DNA from 4 places in the Draconibacterium orientale genome. Region 3 is predicted to be linked to each of the others. Evidence: riboswitches for the same ligand, from Rfam matches in the RefSeq annotation. Region 3 holds a riboswitch; each other region holds the start of a gene.

Region 1 (5,667 bases), on a different contig from region 3:
AATTGAAGCTGTGAACAAGTTTCTGCCCGATATTACCATTAAACAATATGGCCTGGGGTGTTTTATTGTGAAAAATCCAACACAAAAAGATATAGACGCGGCACAAAAAGGTTTGGCAGAGGTCACAGAAATTATTCAATCGGGGCAATACGATGTGGTAATTCTCGACGAAGCCAACATCGCTTTGTATTACGAGCTTTTTCCGGTGAAATCACTATTGGAAACCATCAGGAAAAAACCGGAAAATACCGAGCTGATTATTACCGGTAGATATGCTCCGCAGGAAATTATTGATATTGCCGACCTGGTAACCGAAATGAAGGAAATAAAACATTACTACCAAAACGGAGTTAATGCTCGAAAAGGAATTGAATTTTAACAACTAAGAAATGAAAAAGAACCTTGGAGACATGATGTGCCTCGATATCTACCTGTCGAGTCTTTCGAAGGCTGAGTTAGAAAAAGTAAAAAAAGATATAAAACCACCAAAAAGGCTTGCGCCTCCTCTTATGTGCTGGGAATTTTATTATCCCAAATACCAACAAAATTTAAAGGAAGCCGAAAGAGAAACAGAACTTAAAACACTTCATAAATATTCTGGTAAGTTTAACTGGAAAACAGATCTAAAAAAGGTATTAAAAACTTATCCATACAAAGCATTAATATTAACCAACGAAACCAAAAGAATTTTATGGGTTAACGATGGTTTTTCAGAGATGACGGGATATCCGAAATCATATGCCATAAACCGGAGTCCCATATTTTTGCAAGGCGAAAATACTTCGGAAGCAGTAAAACTCAGAATAAATGAAAAAATTGAACAAAACAAACCTTTCAAAGAAGTGGTAGTTAATTACCGAAAAAACGGAGAAATGTATAATTGCGAAATTCAAATCTTTCCGCTTACAGGCAATAATAATTCAATACATTTTTTAGCATTGGAAAGAGAGGTTGCATAAACAAATAATGCCAATTTAGATCTTAGCGTGTTTCATTTATGGCTAATCATCCATTTCGTTCTATACCACAACCCTGGCCAGCTCACGCTGGAAAAACCTTAGCCAAATTAATGAAGCCGGAAATCATGCAATCGGTTTATTTCCCGGTGTTACGTTTTGGGCAAATAACTGGCGCAAAAACGGGCTGGCTCAACGCAAATCGAAATCATCTGCGAATACGATTTTTACCGCCAACAATATTGCGGCTGCAAATATAGTTTGCGCGGCCCGGCAAAGGTTCAAAATTTGGATAATAATTCAACAGTACTCCTCTTATCAACACGCCAATCCATTGTCATACTGACCAATAACCCATCGGTGTTAAAATCTCGCTGCAACAAGTATTAAGTTGCTAATGTTCATTGTAAACAATGAAATGAAAATGATGCAAGGGAATGCTGTGTAAATCAGCAACTGTACCCGCAGCCGTAATCCCGCAATTACCGCAAGGTAATACATGTTTTCAGTACATAGCCACTGGTCCAATTCTCTCGACTGGGAAGGCGCTGAAAATCGGGAAAGTCGGAAGACCTATCATTTTTTGATTGTTTCGTAGCTTTCGGGAATAAAAGCTTGGAAAAGTCAACCTATTACTTTTCTCTAATTTTATCCTATTTGCTACCATTAATTATTTAAACTCTTTATTAATGGAACAAATTAATGTAGTAAAACGCGATGGTTCGAAGGCCCCCATCGACCTATCAATGATTCACGAAGCCGTTGAATGGGCTTGCAACGGTTACGAAAATGTTTCGGTATCCGATATTGAAATTAACTCCAATCTTCAGTTTTACGAAGGGATCACAACTGCCGAAATTCAAAAGGTGATGATTCGCTCGGCCGCCGATCTGATTTCAGAAAAACAACCCAATTACCAGTATGTGGCGGCCCGCCTGCTATTAATGGATTTGCGAAAACAAGTTTACAAACAGTTAAATCCCATTCCGTTTGAATATCTTGTGAAGAATAACATTTACCGGGGTGTTTACGACAAAGTATTGCTGGAAAAATACAATCAGCAGGATTTAGTGTACTTCAGCAAACATATCAACTACGACAGGGATTTTAAGTTCTCTTTTGCCGGAATGAGCCAAATGGTAGACAAATACCTTTTGCAAGACAGAATTACCGGCGAACTATACGAAACCCCGCAAGAAGCATTTATGCTTATAGGCATGTTCATGTTTATGAACTATGAAAAAAAGCAACGCAAAGAGTACGTTGTAAAATTGTATGATGCGCTATCAACTTTCAAAATAAGTTTACCAACTCCAATTATGTCAGGAGTGCGCACTCCTTTGCGCCAGTTTAGTTCCTGCTGCTTAATTGATGTTGGCGATTCGCTGGAATCCATCATGAATTCGAATACAGCCGTTGGTTACTACACCGCACACCGCGCCGGTATTGGTTTAAATTTTGGGCGAATACGCGGTATCGATGCACAAATTCGAAATGGCGAAGTAGTGCATACCGGCCTTGTTCCTTTTCTGAAAATATTTGAAGCTTCAACGAAAGGGTTTACGCAAAACTCGGTGCGCGGCGGAGGCTCTACTTCTACCCTGCCATTTTTCCATTGGGAAATTGAAACTTTTATCCAGCTGAAAAACAACAAAGGAAACGATGAAAACCGTGTTCGCCGCATGGATTACTCCATAGCTTTAAATAAGTTGTTTCGCGAACGAGTTAAAAACAATGAGAACATCACCCTTTTTTCAAGTGAAGAAACCCGTGAACTGTACGAGCTTTTTTATAGTTCCGATTACGAAGGTTTTGAAGAGCTTTACCTGTTGCTCGAAAACAACCAGAACATTCGCAAAAAAAGTATCAATGCCCGCGAATTTTATTTAGCCTTGCTTAAAGAACGCTACGAAACGGGGCGAATTTATATATTGAATGCCGACCATGTAAACAAGCACAGTTCGTTTAAGGACAACATTTACATGAGTAACCTGTGTCAGGAAATTACACTCCCAACAGCTCCTTTAGAAGACATAAACAAAGGCGATGGCGAAATTGCCATGTGCATATTAAGCAATATCAACTTAGGGAAACTGGACGATGTTAGCGAGCTGGATAGTTTAACCGAATTGTTGGTGCGCTTTCTCGATGAATTGATCGATTACCAGGAATACCCGGTTAAAGCTGCTGAGATATCGACAAAAAGGAGACGTAGTTTAGGTATTGGAGTTTCTGATGTGTTTAATTTTCTGGCAAAAAACAACCTGCGTTTCGACAAAGAAGATGGACTTAAAACAATGCACCTTCACATGGAGCGCTTTCAGTTCGGATTGATAAAAGCATCGGCAAATCTGGCAAAAGAAAAAGGAGCCTGTGCCTATTTTAACCGTACCAAATATTCCGACGGCATTTTACCGATAGATACCTATGAGAAAAATGTAGATGAAATTACTCCAAACGATTTAACCCTTAATTGGGGCGAACTCCGGGAACTGGTAAAACAGCATGGATTGCGTAACTCGGCATTAAGTGCCATTCCTCCTGCTGCTTCAAGTTCTATTGTGTCTAATTCAACTGCCGGAATCGATCCGGTACGCAAACTTCTGATTGCCAAAATGAGCAAATTTGGCCCATTAAAACAACTTGTTCCCGGCTTTGAAACCTACAAAGAAAATTACCAGCTGGCATGGGACATTGACAACGAAGCATATCTGAAATTTGTCGCTGTATTCCAGAAATTTGTGGATCAAAGTATCAGTACCAACCTGTATTACGATATATCGAAATACGAAGACAACAAAGTTCCGATTGGTAATTTAATACGCCACGAAAGTTTAGCCTACAAATACGGATTAAAAACGCTGTACTACCTAAATAGCAACGATAATTCGGGTGAGGCATCGCAGGAAGCAGCACAAAAAAGAGATGTTGAAAAAACAATAATTGTTGAAGACACCACACAACAAGAAAAAGAACAAAGCCGTGAAATCTCGGAAGTAGAATTAGATGCCTGCGAAGGCGGTGCTTGTTCTGTGTAAAGAGTTTATCAAAAAAAATAGTAGTAAAAAGTTTAATAAGTATTATAATGAGCACACATAAACCAAGTATATATAACGGAAATAAAATTGATTTTCTGAACGAAAAAATGTTCCTAGGCGAAGGGAAAAATGTACAACGCTACGATATCCAAAAGTACCCGTTTTACGAGAAGCTATCGCAACGAATGCTGAGCTTCTTTTGGCGTCCGGAAGAAATTTCGCTGACAAAAGACATAAATGATTTTAACACGTTAAGCGACCAGGAGAAATTTATCTTCACCGAAAACCTGAAATACCAGGTGCTGCTCGACAGTGTTCAGGGGCGCTCGCCATTTATTACCTTCGGACAGATGGTAACCTTGCCCGAAGTGGAGGAAGCCATTATTATCTGGGATTTTTTCGAAACCATCCACTCCATGAGCTATTCCTACATCATAAAAAACGTTTATGCCGAACCTAATAAAATTTTCGACGATATTATGTCGAACGAAATGATTATGGAGCGTGCCGGTTCGGTTACCGACCAATACAACGATTTTTACCACTACCTGATTCAATACCAGGCGCAACAACTGGGTACAACATTAAAGAATGAAATTGATGAAGATACCTTAAAGAAAAAGCTTTATATGGCGTTGGTGTCGGTAAATATTCTGGAAGGTGTACGCTTTTATGTGTCGTTTGCCTGTTCGTTTGCTTTTGCTGAAAACAAAAAGATGGAAGGCAATGCTAAAATTATCAAGTTTATTGCCCGCGACGAAAACGAACATCTTGCCATTACCCAACGAATGATTCACGATTTGCGTCACAATAAAAACGAAGGATTTTCAGAGATTATTGAAAGCCTCGACGATGAAGTGTACGCGCTCTACAAAGATGCTGCCGAACAAGAAATGCGCTGGGCTGAATATCTGTTCGAAAACGGTTCGATGATTGGACTGAATGCCAAATTACTGATAAAATACATGAAATACATGACTGATAAACGATTGAAAGGAATCGGGCTTAAACCTATATACAACGAAAAAAACAATCCTTTATCGTGGATGGACCATTGGCTACGCAACGACAGTGTTGAAGTTTTACCTCAGGAAACTGAAATCACATCGTATGTTGTCGGTGGTATCGATATGAATGCAAAAGACGAAGACTTTGATTTTTAACTGCCTTTCCGTTTTCGAGGAAATAAAACACTTCGGAAACGGAAAGCTTTTACTTACTTCTCATTTAAAGGAATCGCATAGGAATTCTTAATCTCTCCCATCACAAAAAGACTTTGTAAATTACCAATGCTGTCAATTTCGCCCAAAGTGTTTAATACAAAATCCTGATAGCGTTGCATGCTTTCAACATGAATTTTCAGCATAAAATCGTAATCGCCCGAAATGTTGTAGCATTCCGTTATTTCCTCAATCGGCATTATTGCTTCTGTAAACTTTTTTCCCAACTCTTTTGAGTGGTGTTTAAGACGTACATTGCAAATAACCACAAAACCACGGCTCAATTTCTCGGCATCTAAAACCGCACAATATTTTTTGATGTACCCATTTTTTTCAAGGCGTTTTATGCGTTCAAATACTGGTGTTGGCGATAAATTAACCTTTGAGGCCACTTCTTTTGTAGTAAGCGACGAATCGTTTTGTAGGATTTCCAGGATCGCCAGATCGGTATGA
Region 2 (5,667 bases), on a different contig from region 3:
TTTATTTTGTATGAAGTTGACTTAAAAACCGGAAAATTATCGGAGGGTAAAAAAGTATGGAACGGCACCGGCGGCCGTTATGCTGAAGGACCACACATTTACAAAAAAGACGGTTGGTACTACTTGATGGCAGCAGAAGGCGGAACCGAAGAGGCACACTCTGAAACCATTGCCCGCAGTAACAGCATTTGGGGGCCATACATCGATAATCCGGCCAATCCGATTTTAACACACTGCAACGCTGCCGGCCAGGGAAAACCGATACAGGGAATTGGCCATGCCGATATCATTCAGGCACACGACAATTCGTGATGGATCGTTTTCCATGGTTACCGCAATATTTCGGATAAAACGCACCACATTTTAGGGCGCGAAACCTGTTTGGCACCGGTAAGCTGGCCCAAAAACGGCTGGCCTGTGGTAAACGGAAACGGAACGGTTGACATTGATATGACCTGCCCTACCCTGCCCTTAAAACCGCTTCCCGAACCTCCTGCTAAAGTGGAGTTTGATAACGAAAAACTCGGTTTAGACTGGAACTATATTCAGGCGCCCGTAGAAAATAACTTTTCACTAACGGAACGAAAAGGATTCCTGCGATTAAAAGGAGCTGCTGAAACCATCAGTACCAACAAAGCGTCAACCTTTGTGGGACGCCGGCTAAAAGACCATTATTTTACAGCCACCACTCAGCTTGATTTCGACCCGAAAAATGAGAATGAAGAGGCCGGGTTGATTTTGCTAAACAACGGTTCGCACTTCGATATACTGGTGAGTAAAAAAGGAAACGACCGTATTCTCACCGTAAAATTGCAATTCGGACAAACCGTTTATACCTCGAAAGCATATACGCTAAAACCGGGTTCGGTGAAACTGCGGGTTAACGGCGATAAAACCACTTTTACCTTTTCGTTTGCACAGGGCAACGACGAATTTACACCCGTTGAAACCGCCGATGCGAAGTTTCTGGCAACCGAAACAGTGGGCTTTTTTACCGGTATTTATGTTGGATTGTATGCCACCGGAAATGGCAAAACTTCGGAAGCTGACGCCGATTTCGACTGGATGGAATACCTGAAGAATTAGTTGAAACTTATATGTAATATGGTAATTTACATAAAAGCAAACACAAACATTAGCTTGCAGAAAATGCCTAACATAAAATTTTTGTGGCTAATTTTAACAACTCTAAAAAATTTAATAACAGTATGAAACGAGCATGTAAACTATTCACACCCAAGAGGATGACTAAAATAAATGCGAGTTCCATACGATACCTTAGTAACAAACAATTTTAATCGTATGAAAAGAACACTTTTTCTTAAGGTAATGATATTGATGATTGTGGCTACCGGCGCAATACTCAATACCCAAGCGGCCAAAGTTCAACACTTAACAACTCACAGTCAGTCGATGGATAAAGACATAGAAACTGTGGTAATTACTCCGGAAGGTTATTCCGAAAACAATTCCTACCCGGTTCTTTACCTGCTTCACGGCTATAGTGGCAATCAAAACGACTGGATAAACAACGTACCTGAAATTAAAAACTATGCCGATTTGTATCAGTTTATTATCGTTTGCCCTGATGGCGCTTTTTCGAGCTGGTATTTTGATAGCCCGATTGACAACAGCATAAAATACGAAACCTATGTAGCGCATGAATTGGTTGATTGGGTGGACAATTCGTTTAGCACCATTGCCTCACGCGAAGGACGTGCCATTACCGGACTAAGTATGGGTGGACACGGTGCCTTGTATCTGGCTTTCAGAAACCAGGATGTTTACGGTGCTGCTGGCAGTTTAAGCGGCGGAGTTGATATCCGGCCGTTTCCCAATAACTGGGATATTTCGAAACGACTGGGCACTTATGCTGAAAACAAGGGAAATTGGGAAGAAAACACAGTCATCAACCTGGTTTATAAACTAACGCCCGGAGCGCTTGAAATTGCCATTGATTGTGGTGTAGGCGACTTCTTTTACGGCGTTAACTGCAACTTACACGAAAAACTTCTTGAGCGAAATATTCCGCACGATTTTACCACACGCCCCGGAGGACACACCTGGGAATACTGGAAAAATGCGATTGCTTTTCAAAGTGTATTCTTTCACCACTTTTTTGAAAAAGGAAAGGAAGACTAAAACGGATAAAACAGCAATTAAGAAGCCTGATACTCATTTTGAATATCAGGCTTTTTGATACTCGGACGGGAATCGAATTACGCCCATAATGCACTCATAATCTACATGTTATTTCAACACAAATAGTGAGGTCTCGTTTTTGTCTCTCACTGGTTCATTTTCAATATTTTATAGCCTAAAAATACGAAAATGTAACCCCTTATTCAAATGTTGATTAATTCCCACGGATGTAGATGAAGAATATCTTTATAGTTCGAATATTTCATATCATCAAGAGAAACAACATACTTTTCATAGTTATCTTTTATCTGTAAAAGGTTGCCAAATTCCCTGTTTATAACATTTTCGTTGTTTAATAAATAGCATACCTGAATATTGAACCATCCAATTTTCGTGGACGGACACCTTTGTTAAATTGCCTCATATTTTATTACCATTTTTTAGACCAACGGGATGCTAAACTTGGGTTTTGGTCTGCCCAAAACATAAACTTGCTATCCTACCTCGAAAGGGTCTTTTTATGGAAATAAAGTTAGGTAACAGAACAGAGAAAGAAAACAGCAAACAAGCTCAATTTCAACCAAATAAAATAAATCTTGCTATTTTTTAAATAACAATAATAAATTCGATTTTGTGCAATAAAATATCATGAAGTCTTCTCAATTTTACGCAATTATTAACACGACAGAAGTGCTGAAAACAGAAGCCTTTTACTCATTTTATCAATTAAATTGTTTAAAACTCCAAATTACATTGTATACATAAAAACACTAAACTTGTTTTGGATTATTGGTTTATCGTGTAGCAACGCTATCCGGTATGAAAAGGGAATCCTGTTAAAATCAGGAGCTGTACCCGCAGCTGTAAGTCCATAAATGTGTTTTTGAAAATCTTTTGCCACTGTTCGCCAATTGACGGATGGGAAGGCTTCAGAAACAGGACAAGCCAGAAGACCTGCCAAAATCATTTTTAATAATTAGGCTTTCGGGAGTTGAAGTCTGGTTCGTAAGTAAAATAATTTTCTCGTTTCGTACCATCAGCAGATAATTGTTTTGAATGCGCACCTCTTGGCTTCCGGTTAGATTTTTTAATCATAAAATACGAGCAAAACAGCATATTAAAAACAAAAAAACAATAGTATGAGTAGTACGCAAATCTCAATCGTAAAAAGAGACGGAAAGCGGGTTCCGTTTTCTATGAATAAAATTAAAAATGCAATCAGGAAAGCTTTTCTTTCTGTAGGAAGTTTTGCAAGCGACGATGACCTTACCAACATTCTGCACCGGGTAAATATTCAGGAAGATATGAATGTTGAAGAAGTTCAAAACCAGGTGGAGCGTTCGTTAATGGCCGAAAACTATTTTGCCGTGGCTAAATCATACATGCTCTACCGCCAGAAACATTCTGAAGACAGGGAAACCCGTGATCGTATTAAATTTCTGATTGAATATTGTGCTGCCGGAAATGCTGCCAGTGGAAGTAAATTTGATGCCAATGCCAATGTCGATAAAAAAAACATTGCCACACTAATTGGAGAGCTTCCGAAAGGAAATTTTATCCGTTTAAACCGCCGATTGCTCACCGACCGCCTTTCGGATATGTTTGGGAAAGAGTTATCGAATAAATACCTTAATTTTTTAAGTCAACATTACATCTATAAAAACGACGAAACCAGCCTGGCTCCCTATTGCGCCAGCATTACCATGTACCCCTGGTTGTTGGATGGCACCTCGAAAATTGGCGGAAATTCAACTGCACCAACCAACTTAAAATCGTTTTGTGGTGGTTTTATCAACATGGTATTTATCGTTTCAAGTATGTTGAGCGGTGCTTGTGCAACACCCGAGTTTTTAATGTACATGAACTATTTTGTGGCAAAAGAATATGGCAACGATTACCACAAACGCAGCCACGAAACCGCTGATTTATCGGCAAGGAAACGCTCGATTGATAAAGTGATTACTGATTGTTTCGAGCAAATTGTTTATTCGCTTAATCAACCAACCGGAGCGCGAAATTTCCAGGCAGTATTCTGGAACATTGCCTATTACGATAAGTATTATTTTGAAAGTTTGTTTGGCGAATTTGTTTTCCCCGACGGAAGTAAACCTGAATGGGATTCGTTAAACTGGTTACAAAAACGTTTTATGCTTTGGTTTAACCAGGAGCGCACGAAAACCATGCTGACTTTCCCGGTAGAAACAATGGCAATGCTTACAGAAAACGGCGATACAAAAGATGAAGAATATGGCGAATTCACAGCAAAAATGTATGCCGATGGTCATTCGTTTTTCACCTATTTAAGCGATAATGCCGACAGTTTAAGTTCGTGCTGCCGTTTACGTAACGAAATTCAGGACAATGGTTTTAGTTACACACTGGGAGCAGGTGGCGTTTCAACCGGCTCGAAAAGTGTATTAACAATTAACCTGAACCGTTGCGTACAACAAGCTAAAAAGGAACGAATTCCTTACATTAATTTCCTTGAAGAAGTGGTTGACCTGGTACACAAAGTACAATTGGGCTACAACGAAAATTTAAAAGAACTACAGGAAAAAGGCATGCTTCCGCTGTTTGATGCCGGTTATATAAACATGGGGCGCCAGTACCTTACCATTGGTGTAAACGGCCTGGTTGAAGCCGCAGAATTCCTTGGAATTGAAATAAACGACAATCCTGATTACGCAGCATTTACCAGCGAAGTACTTGGTTTAATTGAAACATACAATAAAAAATACCGCACAAAAGACACCTTGTTCAATTGCGAAATGATTCCGGCCGAAAACGTGGGCGTAAAACATGCAAAATGGGATCGTGAAGATGGTTATTTTGTTCCGCGAGATTGTTACAACAGCTATTTCTATGTTGTAGAAGACGAGTCATTGAATGTAATTGATAGATTCAAGGTTCACGGGAAAAAATACATCGAACACCTAACCGGGGGCTCTGCATTACATATGAATTTAGAGGAACATTTAAGTGCTGCTCAATACCGCCAGTTAATTCGGGTAGCTGCCAAAGAAGGTTGCAATTATTTCACCTTTAATATTCCGAATACCATTTGCAATGAATGTGGCCATATCGACAAGCGGTATCTAAAAGAATGCCCAAATTGTAAGACTGAAAATATCGACTATTTAACCCGTATTATTGGTTACATGAAAAGAGTGAGCAGCTTCTCTGATGCACGCCAGAAAGAAGCTGCAAAACGCTATTACGCTCAAAAAAATAAGGAAGAAAAAGTGGAAGAATATGCTTAAATATTACAACTACAATATCGTTTTTCAGGAAATTCCGAACGAAGTTACACTGGCAGTAAATATTACCAATTGCCCGAATCGGTGTAAAGGCTGCCACAGTCCGCATTTGCAGAAAGATATTGGCGAAGAACTGAACGAAGTGCAAATCGTTTCCTTGATGGAAAAATACGCCTCATCTATCACCTGTTTTTGTTTTATGGGCGGAGATGGCGATCCTCAAAGAGTAGCAGAATTGGCTAATTTTATACGCCTTCATTACCCGGAA
Region 3 (5,667 bases):
TGAAGCTTTCGGCAGAAAAACAGGCAAACGAAAAAGAACAGGAACAGCTATCGGATTGGATAAGCCGCATAAATCTATTCAGCAAACAGCAGGAGATGATTCATCAGCAGAAAAACTCTTTGTTGCAAAAACAAAAGGCTCAGCAGGAAAGAATCGAGGCTCATGCAAAGAAATTTACCTGGGAGAAATATCGCGTGGAAACCGAACTGGAAAAGGCGTTTCAGGAAGCAAGGCGTATTCAGGGCGAATTGAAAAAGCAGGATGATTTACTGGAGAAGTTAGGGAAGGATATGGATAAGAAAGGGAATGATTTTAAACGGTTTCAGGTGGAAGTCGATAAAATCAGAACCGTTTTAACCGTACAGCAAACTGAACTAAAAACGCTGGAAAAGCAACTGCGGTTGATAAAAGCCGAAACTTATCAGGAAGTTAAAATTGAACAGATTGAAACAGAAAAAAGTAAGCTGCAGAAGGAACATAGCCAGTTGGAAAAATCTTTCTCCGAAATAACTCAGCAAATAACCGAGAAAAGCAAACTGCGCGACACCTTGTTTGGTTCGGTACAGGCTGGCAAAAAGGAGCTGGAGCAGGAAAAACAAAGCATGGAGAAGCTGAAACAGCAAACAAAGGAACAGCTGGAGAAATCGACGTATAATTCCATCGATGAGGTTACGGCAATCTTGTCGGAACAGTTTAATCCGGATCAGGAAAAACAACGAATAGCGCATTTTAAAGATCAGTTTTTACGTGCCAAGTCGTTGCTGGAAGAATTGCAGAAAGAAATCGGCGAACGTGTTTATGATAAGGAAACGCATCAGAAATTAAATGCCGACATTGCTTTGTTAAAGGAACAGCTTGTTCGGAAGAACCAGGAGCAGGGGAAAATTTCAGAACAGCTGAAAAAGTTGCAAAAAGATTTGGAAAGCCAGGCTGCTCTTCGGAAAGAATTGGAAAAACTGGAGTTGCGGGCCGAGAATCTGAAAACGATGAAATCGCTGTTCAAAGCCAGTGGTTTTGTCAACTACATTTCGTCGGTTTATTTGCAAAATTTGTGCAATGCTGCCAACGACCGTTTCTTCCAGCTTACACGACAAAAGCTGAGTTTGGAAATCACGCCCGACAATAATTTCCAGGTACGCGATTTTATGAATGGTGGAAAAATAAGAAGTGTAAAAACGCTTTCCGGTGGACAGACATTTCAGGCAGCTTTGTCGCTGGCTTTAGCGCTGGCCGACAACATTCAGAAAATTACTGAATCGAACCAAAACTTTTTCTTCCTCGACGAGGGTTTTGGTTCCCTGGACAAAGAATCACTGGGAGTTGTTTTTGACACGCTAAAATCGCTTCGAAAAGAAAATCGAATTGTAGGCGTGATTTCGCATGTGGAAGAAATGCAACAGGAAATTGATGTACATCTTCGAATTGATAATCAAGAGGAACGCGGAAGCAGAATTTGGGCAAGTTGGATGGAGTAAGTTAATTTTTATTACAAATTCCGGCAATGACTATGGGCATATTCTTATACAGTACTTGGCAGTAATAGATCAATCGGGGAATTTATTTTTAGTGATTTATGTATGCCGAATAGTAATAACCAACGAAGGTCGTTTTAAGCCAATTATCAGGCTTCATTCGAAATAAAAGGGAATGTTTGCTATGCATTTTTGTTGTTTATTAACTGGTATGTGTCTGCAATTTTTCAAGATGAGATCAGGCTAAACGATTGTTGAAAATAATATAATTTGTTGAGGTTCTGTGACTTTTTGTTAAAAAATCTTCTTCAATATCGTTATGGGAATGGAAAGAAAGCGCTGTTGGTGGTCGGTTTTATTACGAATTTCATTCGCTTTTTGAGCTATGGATTTTCAATCGATCATTGTTAAATCGGCATAATAACCCCATCTCAAAAGACTCTTTCTAAATTTTATTATTTTTTATTGGATGTCCGCAATTGGTCACAACCAGCACGTCACCCTGAACTTGTTTCAGGGTCTTTCTTGCAAATAGTTGATTATTAGATGCGAGAGATGCTGAATCCGTCAGCTGATGGACAGCATGACTTGCTAAATAATAATTATGACATAGAACGGATAATCAATATTTTTTTCTTTTCGTTTAATAAATACAATCCCGTTTAAATTTTAATCAATACATTTGCGGCCGATTTTAGGTGATTGTTCCTGAAAACATCAGGAATAATAAAAGGGAATCCGGTGAAAAACCGGAGCTGTACCCGCAGCTGTAAGCCCTGTTGAAGGATTGAAAAATTCTTTTGCCACTGTACCGAATTTTCGGAACGGGAAGGCATTTCAATCCGGGGCGAGCCAGAAAACCTGCCAAAATCAGTAATATATACATTTTGCTTCCGGGTAAGAAGTTAATGTTGTGAACCTACATAGTTCAACATTATTTTTATTGTATCGTCATGGGGTTGACGATGGAAAGCAAGGTGCAATTGTTTAACATTTAAATAATTAAACCATGCAAAAATTCAACTGGTTTTTAACTTTAATTTTATTGTTCAGTGCATCCAACCTTTGGGCACAAAATGTATCGTTCACAGGAACGGTAAGTGAGAAAAATTCGGGCCAACCACTTGTAGGTGCCAATGTGTATTTTAATGGAACAACTTTGGGAACCGTAAGCGACAAAAATGGTGAATTCCTTATTAAAGATGTGAAACCCGGAATTTATGAGGTAGTTGTTTCATGCATTGGATATCACCGGATGAAAGAACAAATTACCCTTTCCGGTGCAGAAACGAAGTTCGATTGTGAGCTTGAAAAATCAACCAGCACCTTAGGTGAAGTTGTTATTACCGGAACCGGAACGCCACATCACCTGAAAAGCGCACCTGTTCAGACTGAGCTCATTAATAAAAATCTGATCAACCGAATTGCTCCGTCCGATTTCAACGATTTGATGTTAGCAGTAAGTCCTTCGTTTGATTTCACCCCAGGCGTAATGGGACCTTTTATGCAGTTGAACGGCTTGGGTAATGACTACATCCTGGTTCTGATTGACGGAAAAAGAACTTACGGGGATATTGGCGGACAGAGCGACCTAAACCGTATAAATCCTGACAATGTGGAACGAATTGAAGTAGTAAAAGGTGCTTCTTCCGCATTGTATGGTTCCGAAGCCATTGCCGGGGTTATAAACATCATCACCAAAAAAGCCAACAACAAAATCAATGTAGTTAACAATTCAAGAGTGGGCAGTTATGGTGAGTGGATACAACACAACAGTCTTAATCTGAATTTTGGGAAACTATCTTCCACAACATCGTTTGACCGAAAAACTACGGATGGCTGGCAGTTAAGCAAATACGAGCTGGATGATGATGAGTTGGTGGAAACCGAAGCCATGGCACAAAATCAGTCGACCGACTTTACGTTTAATCAAAAATTGGCTTACAACCTGACCCAAAAACTTAGCGTGTATGCACAAGGATCAAAATACGAACGAGATGTTGAGCGTCCCGTAAGCGTTGGAAAATACGGCTATTCGTATGATGATTTTAGCTATTCCGCCGGAGCCGGGTACCTGCTTGGAAAAGAAAACAAATTATCGCTCGATTGGAATTCCGATAATTTCAATTACTTCTATAAATACAATCAGGAATCAGGCGACTTTGTGACAGGAGACAAAGCCAAACAAACCGAACAGTTGCGTCAATCGTTAAATCTGAAAGGAATTTTTAAACTTTCGGACAGCCATCAGTTCTCGGTAGGCGGAGAATATGTGAACGAGGAACTCGAATCGGAAGGACGCTTGCCTGGAACTTCAGCCGATGCCTACACAATGGCCTTTTATGCCCAGGACGAGATGAAATTCTTCGAAAATTTAATACTGGTAGCAGGTGCCCGCTACGTTAATCACAAAGAGTTTGGAAACGCCTTTTCACCCAAAATATCAGCACTATATAAATTGCACGATTTTAACTTTAGGGGAACCTATGCCCGTGGCTTTAAAGCACCAACCCTAAAAGAACTATATTATTACTATGCAAAAAGAAGTAACCTGTATTTAGGAAACCCGGACTTGAAACCACAAACATCAGATTATTTTGCACTTTCGGCAGAATATATAATCAACCGGTTTTCGTTCAGTGTTACCGGCTACCAGAATACCGTGGATGATTTGATTGACTACCAAACGATAGAAACATCACCAGAAGATGCCGCAAACGGTGTGAAAACTACTCGCCAGCATTACAATATTTCGGAAGCCGGCACAAAAGGTTTTGACATTCTTTTTAATGCAAATATTACTGCCGGATTTTCTGTTGGCGGAGGTTACAGTTATGTCAATGCCCAGAATAAAACAGATAATATTCGTTTGGAAGGAGTTGCTCAGAATTACGGCAACATCCGCTTTAGCTATATGCACAACTGGAAAAAATACCAACTGACTGCCAACCTGAATGGCCGTTTCCAGGATGATAAATTTTATGATGATGAATATGGCAATGCCAAAGGCTATAATTTGTGGAAGCTGACTACTATTCACCGTTTAGAAACCAGGGGAGCCTTTGATTTTGAATTGTCTGCCGGGGTTGATAACCTGTTCGATTATGTAGATGACAGCCCTTATGGTTCGCATTATGGAACAATCAGTCCCGGACGCACTTATTTTGTGGGCTTGCAAATCGCATTCAACAACTAACAGCTCATGCATCGCTTAAAAAAAACACTTTTAAAAATTCATCAGGTTACAGGCATTGCCCTTAGCCTGATGTTTTGCATTTGGTTTGTTTCGGGAATCGTGCTTATTTATGCCGGGTTTCCCCATGCCTCGCGCGAAGATCGGTTTCTTTTTCTAAAGCCTTTTTCTCAAACCGATTTTGAACACATCCTTCCCTTACCCGATTCTGTAAAAGGATCAGTAAAACTCGATAAACTGAACGATACGCCGGTTTATCGCGTATCTGCCGGGAAAAAGGCACAAAAGATTTATAATGCCGAAACGCTCCAGCCTATCGGTAACTTTTCTGAAGAATTGTGCCAACAGGAAGCACAACGTTTTCTGGGAAGTTCGATATTGAAATCAGTAAAAATCAACCAGCTCGATCAGTGGATGCCGTGGAGTTATTACCAGCCTTTGCTTCCGATTTACAAATTTTATATGAATGACAGTCGGCATACTGTTCTGTATATGTCGTCGAAAACCGGAACCATTGTTCAGCAAACTGACCGAAAAACACGGTGGCTGGCTCGTATTGGAGCTATTCCGCACTGGATTTATTTTCGCTCGTTGCGGCTGAATGTGCAACATTGGAACCAGGTAGTAATCTGGATTTCTGTTATCGGTCTTTTAACCAGCATTTCCGGAATTATTGCCGGAATTATCCGTCTCAACAAACGCAAAAAAAGAAAGAAGAACGGAAGCATTACTTCGTACAAAAAATTCTGGTACAAATGGCATCACCTTGCCGGCTTCTTTTTCGGGCTATTTGTATTCACTTTTCTGTTAAGCGGTTTGTTTTCTGTTGTCGATTTCCCGGATAATAACGCTTCAAAAAAACAAATATTCGAACCTCGTAAACTTTGGGATAAAGGGGCCAAAGCACCAGTAAACAGCGGACATTCTTTTTCCGAATTGTGGCAGGTTCTCCAGAATAAAAACGGGGTACGAAAACTCGAATGGGGAACCAGCATGGGCAAA
Region 4 (5,667 bases), on a different contig from region 3:
ACCTGGTGCGTGATATCCAAATGCGAAGTTGGCTCGTCGAGCAGAAGTAAATCGGGTTCTTGTGTTAATGCACGGGCAATTCCTGCAAGCTGTTGCTCGCCACCACTCAAGGCATTCATGTATTTTCCTTTCAGTTTGTCAACGCCCGTAAGCTTCATGTATTTTTCGGCAATGGCAAAATCCTCTTTGGTCTCGAAAAACTGAAATTGTTTGTGATACGGAATGCGGCCCATCAACACATATTCCTCCACAGTCATGCTGCCTATTTCAATATTCTGCGTAACAATGGCAATATTTTGAGCACGCTGCTTCAGATTCATTTTTCGCGTATCCAACCCCTTCAGCTCCATTTTACCTTTCAGCGGAGGAAGCTCTCCTGAAATTCCACGAAACAAAGTAGTTTTTCCCGAACCGTTTGGACCGATAATCCCCACAATGTCACCTTTTGCCACTGAAAAATCGATATCCTGGAGAATGAACTTTCCCGGATATCCGCACGAAAAATTTGATATTTGAAAAAACTGCTCCATGCTAATTCAGTTTGAAATGTGATTTGGAGCGACTCAACACAATAATGAAAACCAATCCCCCAATAAAACCGGTTATTACGCCAATCGGCAGTTCATTTGGCGAAATAATGGTTCGGGCAATGGTATCGGAAAGTATCAGAAAAATGGCTCCTCCCATAAACGAACCGGCCAAAAGGACACGGTAATCGTTGCCGATAATCAATCGGATTAAGTGCGGAATAACCAAACCAACAAAACCGATAACTCCGGCTACCGAAACGGCAATTCCGGTGAGTAACGACGCCACAAAAAACAGCAGTTTTATTGCTACGCCGGTGTTTATTCCCAAGTGCCGTGCTTTTACTTCACCCAGGCGAAGTGCGTTCAGCGTTTGTGCAAAAAAGTACGAAATTACCAGTCCGGCCAGCGATGAATAGAATGCAATGGCAATCAGAGAATTGTTCGACTCATCCAGCGATCCCATCACCCAGAAAACAATGTTATGCAGGTTTTCGGCGGTAGAAATCGACATCAGAAACATCATGGCCGAAGAAGACACAAAACTTACCATTACGCCAATCAATAACATACTGTTGATACTTAATCCGCCACGTTTTATACTTAACAGATACACAACAATGAGCGTAACAAGCGCCCCCAAAAAGCCAAATGCCGGAAGCGAAAAGAAGCTCAGAGTATTCAGCCCAAAAACAATGGCAATGGCCACTCCCAAAGCCGCACCACCGGAAATTCCCAGCGTGTAGGGCTCAACCAGCGGGTTTCGGTATATACCCTGCAACACCACTCCCGACAGGCTTAAAGCGCCGCCAACACCAATGGCCATCAATATTCGGGGAATACGGATTTTTGCTAGAACAGTGTATTCGATGCTGCCTTTATCCGACAAAATTTGTGGCAGTTGCATCAGCGAAACTTTTATTTCACCGGCCGATAACGACAACAAAACAGACACCAGCAACAACACCAAAAGTGCGGCTAAAAAAAGTATCCATTTTAAATATTTGCTGTTCATTCGTCTCTAACTTTTGGATTTACTCGCTTATAAAACGGTAAACATCTTTCAGTGCACTTGCAAAGTTTGCCGGTGTTGGGCTACAGGCTGTTTCCGAAGAAATCAGAAAAACCTTGTTGTTATTTACGGCCTCCATTCCTTCGTAAGTATTCCAAACCTTTCGTTCTTCCTTGCCAAAACCGCCCATTTCGGCAATGATTATCACATCCGGATTTTTTAGCAATACACTTTCGCGGGTTAAAGTTCCGTGTTTTAACCCGGAGGCAATATTTGTTGCATTACACAACAGCATAAAATCGTTCATGTAGGTATTGTCCAGCACCGAAAATACGGGATTGGCGCCAATCTGGAAAAATATTTTTGAAGGAGGCAGCTGCTTCGATTTCGCCTGAATTTCGGCCACCGTTTTACGGGCTTTTGCAACTACTTCTGTCGATTGATCTTCGCATCCGATAAGCTCGGCGATTTGTTGTGTTTGGGCACAAATTTCATCGAAAGTACGCGGCGTTTCCAACACCTCAACACGTAATCCCAGTTTTTCAAGAGTAGCAATATCCTGCGCTTTGGTCAATTTCATAGTTAGTACCATGTCAGGTTTCAAAGCGAAAATCCTCTCCACATTTACATCAACCGTTGAACCAATTTCTTCAATTCCATCATTTAAGGCCAACATGCAATAACTCGTACATCCCACAAGTTTATCTTTTCCGCCAACCAGGTAAATATTTTCGGTAATCGACGGTGCCAGCGAAATCACGCGTTTAACATCCTGTGCAAACACCGAAAAACCGGCAAGCAGCAATACCACGAGAATTTTAATCTTCATCCGTTTAAAATTAACAGGAAATCAGGTGCAGAAATCAATAGATTGATTCCCGAAACTTTGTTCCCGAAGTTCGTTCATCCATTTGCTGGCAGGTCTTCTGACTTATTCCCTTTGATCATTGCCTTCCCGTCATTGGCTGAACCGACAGTGGCGTGAGAAATGATCATTTTCTGAATTTACAGCTGCGGGTACAGTTCCGGATTTACACCGGATTCCCTAAACGCAATTGTGCGTAACCAACGCGCACAAAGATAAATAATTTTAAAGAGTACAAAATGCAGAACACAAACAGTTGTTTAAAAAATAAACATTTTGAAACTATTTCAACATTCACTCATAAGTTTTTTGGGGTATTCAATATCCACCAAAAATAGCCCCTGCGCCGGCGCTGATGCTCCTGCTGCCCCCCGATCCTGCTTTTCAATGATCTCACAAAACTGTTCGATACTGAGTTTGCTCTTCCCCACTTCCAACAGCGTTCCTACAATAGCACGCACCATATTGCGTAAAAACCGATCGGCTTTAATTGTAAATTTTAATTGTTCGCCATTTTTCGTCCATTCGGCGTGCATAATTTTGCAGTTGTTGGTTTTTACATCGGTATGCAGGCGACTGAAACTGGTAAAATCGGTGTAATTAAAAAGCCTTAATGCTGCCTGGTTCATTTTGTCCACATCGAGTGGTTTCAGGTATTTGTGGCTCGTTTCGGTTGCAAACGGATTTTTTTCGGTAGAAATAAAATAATGATAGGTTCGTGATAATGCACTAAACCGGGCATGTGCTTCCTCATCAACCGGCCACACTTTTTGCACAGCAATATCGGATGGTAAAAAACTATTGAGTTTATAAACGATGTCCAGATTTTCGGGAATACTATTTTGGGTATCAAAATGCAGAATAAAAAACGAGGCATGCACACCGGTATCGGTTCGTCCGGCACCAACAACAGCTATTTTTTCGCGCAGGATTTTTGATAGTGCGTCTTCCATCACCTCCTGAACAGAAACAGCATTAGGCTGAATTTGCCAACCATGGTAATTGGTTCCCTTGTAACTAAGTTGTAAAAAATAACGTTGTGGCATTTTTCTCGTTTTATCTGGGGGTAAAATTACAGAAAAAGTTGAAAGCACAGATTAACCAAAGTACCGGCAAAAAAATAGCCGCCTCTCTTTTTCAGAGAGGCGGCCCCAGTTAACCCCAAACACACGACTTCAGAACGAAGCCTAAAAGTTTTTGAAAGTGTTCATTAACTTTTTCAATCCTATCCCTTAGTTTCTAATGCAATTTTAGCTGTTTTAAAAGCAGGTTTTAATCCTCCAAAGCATCCGCTGTTACTCGTTATACTTAACAATTTATGGAGTTAAAACTATTCATTGTTTGTTTTAATTTGGCGGCCCTTTAAATGGGGCGTCAGGTTTATTTAATAAAATTAAAACATTAATTCATTAAAACCAAGAGTGATAAAGATGTTGTTTAACAATAAAGGCCCTAAACTGAAATTTTGACATTTTACAAATTACTGACTTCCAATCACATTCAAAACACGCACCAAACCAACTGACAACCAGACAGCTTAGCACTGAAATATTTTCACAAAATCAAAGATGGTATGGCATTTGATTTTTTCTTTTCAGCATGTTCAATGAATTGTTTAACCAAAAGTTAAAGGAGGATAAAGTCATGAAATTAGCAAGAAGAAACGAACCGTATTTTCCATCAGTCTTTGACAGGTTTTTCAACAATGAATTGATGGATTGGGATCACTCGAACTTTTCGAGCACAAACACTTCGTTACCGGCAGTAAACGTAAAAGAAACCGACGATGATTTTGTTATCGAGGTTGCAGCTCCGGGAATGAGCAAAAACGATTTTAACGTGAACTTTAAAAACAACGTGCTCACCATTTCTTCGGAAAAGAAAAACGAAAAAGAAGAAAAAAATGAGAACTATACACGCAAAGAGTTCAGTTACCAATCGTTTCAACGTTCGTTCACCGTTGCCGAAAATGCAGTAGTTGGCGAAAAGATTTCAGCCAAATACGACAATGGAATTTTACATATTATACTGCCAAAACGCGATGAGGTAAAACCTCAACCTGAAAGACAGATTAAAATTTCGTAAGGAGTAATAAAAACGTCGCTCAAAGATTTTGGGCGACGTTTTTAGTTGATTGCTTTCGGGAAGCAAACTTCATAAACCCTGCTTCTTTTCTAAAACCCATCGAATTGCAGCCTCCATCGTACTAAACGGCCGCGATTCGTAACCTCGGTCGCAAATACGAATTAACATGGGATATACTATATCTTCAGGATTTACAGTAACAATGGCAATTCTTTTATTTCCAAAAACATTGGGATTTTGTTGGTAAAATTCAGGAATTTCGACATGCTGCCCCGGCTCTATATCAAAATGAGCTGCCCTGTAATCAAGTACAAACCCAATAGTTTCTGCCGGAAATGTATCCTTCTCAATAGCATACAGCCAGGATTCTTTCACATCGTTAACGGTTATTAAACCAAAATAGGACTTAAATACAATACAATCTTTGTATTCATATTTAAATTTCTCTGCATCCATAGAATTATAAAGTTGTTTTGCGTCGGTATAAAACTACAAAATAAGACATCTTCACCTTAAATTGTAGCTTACTTTTACAAACTATCAACTGTTAGTTATGATGAAATTCCCAAACCGGGACTGAACACCCTGAACCTTCAACACCAATACTACTCCATAAGCGCCTGTTTGTCAATAATTCCCTTTTTGCTTTTCCAGCCGAACTCTGAAGTAAATCCGGTACAAATCATCGTCATCGTAATAATCAACCCATTCCACATTCGCCTTTCCATACTGCTTTGTAAGTTCGTATCCAAATGTAGCCCTTCCCCACGAAATTGCTGTTCCTACGCGGATGTCTGATTTTACCCCTGACCGATGCAAACGAAAATCTCCCGCGCCTGTTAAATCAAACGAAAACAACCTTTGTGAAAGCGGAAACCGAAAAAGATGCAGGGTAAGGTCATTTTCGAAGAAAAACCAGTTACCGGCAAACTGATCGCTTAAATTAACGCCTATTTCACTTACCAGAGTATGTGGCGTATAGCCTGATTTTGGAAATACATTGAGGTAATAACTCACCGCGGGGTTAAAATACATAAAATGGGTCAACACGTCTCGTCCTTCAATAATCTGCCCATGTTGCTTCCCAAAACTATCAATGATTTTGTGAATTCCACCGGCACCATCATTTCCTCCCTGAATCCACAAAGCCAATCCGGGAATTGGTTTTTTCTTGTTTA

The links. A riboswitch is a leader RNA that binds a small molecule or an ion and turns the genes downstream of it on or off. The one in region 3 is predicted to bind cobalamin.
Region 1: linked by a shared signal. The riboswitch ahead of nrdA (class 1a ribonucleoside-diphosphate reductase subunit alpha) and the one ahead of BMW53_RS14835 (TonB-dependent receptor) in region 3 are both predicted to bind cobalamin.
Region 2: linked by a shared signal. The riboswitch ahead of nrdD (anaerobic ribonucleoside-triphosphate reductase) and the one ahead of BMW53_RS14835 (TonB-dependent receptor) in region 3 are both predicted to bind cobalamin.
Region 4: linked by a shared signal. The riboswitch ahead of BMW53_RS15990 (ABC transporter substrate-binding protein) and the one ahead of BMW53_RS14835 (TonB-dependent receptor) in region 3 are both predicted to bind cobalamin.

What each region holds. Positions count from the first base shown of each region.
Region 1 is NZ_FOHT01000003.1:112,159-117,825, forward strand. Features, by position in the region: gene cobO (cob(I)yrinic acid a,c-diamide adenosyltransferase) at 1-379, shown strand, start outside; gene BMW53_RS03165 (PAS domain-containing protein) at 390-959, shown strand; partial or broken gene BMW53_RS21460 (epoxyqueuosine reductase QueH) at 1,012-1,346, shown strand; cobalamin riboswitch at 1,365-1,551, shown strand; gene nrdA (class 1a ribonucleoside-diphosphate reductase subunit alpha) at 1,646-3,994, shown strand; gene nrdB (class Ia ribonucleoside-diphosphate reductase subunit beta) at 4,042-5,157, shown strand; gene BMW53_RS03190 (Lrp/AsnC family transcriptional regulator) at 5,211-5,667, opposite strand, start outside.
Region 2 is NZ_FOHT01000003.1:106,155-111,821, forward strand. Features, by position in the region: gene BMW53_RS21220 (glycoside hydrolase family 43 protein) at 1-312, shown strand, start outside; gene BMW53_RS21225 (beta-xylosidase family glycoside hydrolase) at 382-1,086, shown strand; gene BMW53_RS03145 (alpha/beta hydrolase) at 1,303-2,142, shown strand; cobalamin riboswitch at 2,916-3,118, shown strand; gene nrdD (anaerobic ribonucleoside-triphosphate reductase) at 3,282-5,402, shown strand; gene nrdG (anaerobic ribonucleoside-triphosphate reductase activating protein) at 5,395-5,667, shown strand, end outside.
Region 3 is NZ_FOHT01000027.1:71,357-77,023, reverse strand. Features, by position in the region: gene BMW53_RS14840 (SbcC/MukB-like Walker B domain-containing protein) at 1-1,475, shown strand, start outside; cobalamin riboswitch at 2,152-2,355, shown strand; gene BMW53_RS14835 (TonB-dependent receptor) at 2,482-4,668, shown strand; gene BMW53_RS14830 (PepSY domain-containing protein) at 4,675-5,667, shown strand, end outside.
Region 4 is NZ_FOHT01000032.1:26,827-32,493, forward strand. Features, by position in the region: gene BMW53_RS15980 (ABC transporter ATP-binding protein) at 1-530, opposite strand, end outside; gene BMW53_RS15985 (FecCD family ABC transporter permease) at 532-1,542, opposite strand; gene BMW53_RS15990 (ABC transporter substrate-binding protein) at 1,562-2,368, opposite strand; cobalamin riboswitch at 2,439-2,624, opposite strand; gene truA (tRNA pseudouridine(38-40) synthase TruA) at 2,692-3,450, opposite strand; gene BMW53_RS16000 (Hsp20/alpha crystallin family protein) at 4,049-4,489, shown strand; gene BMW53_RS16005 (hypothetical protein) at 4,559-4,945, opposite strand; gene BMW53_RS16010 (hypothetical protein) at 5,117-5,667, opposite strand, start outside.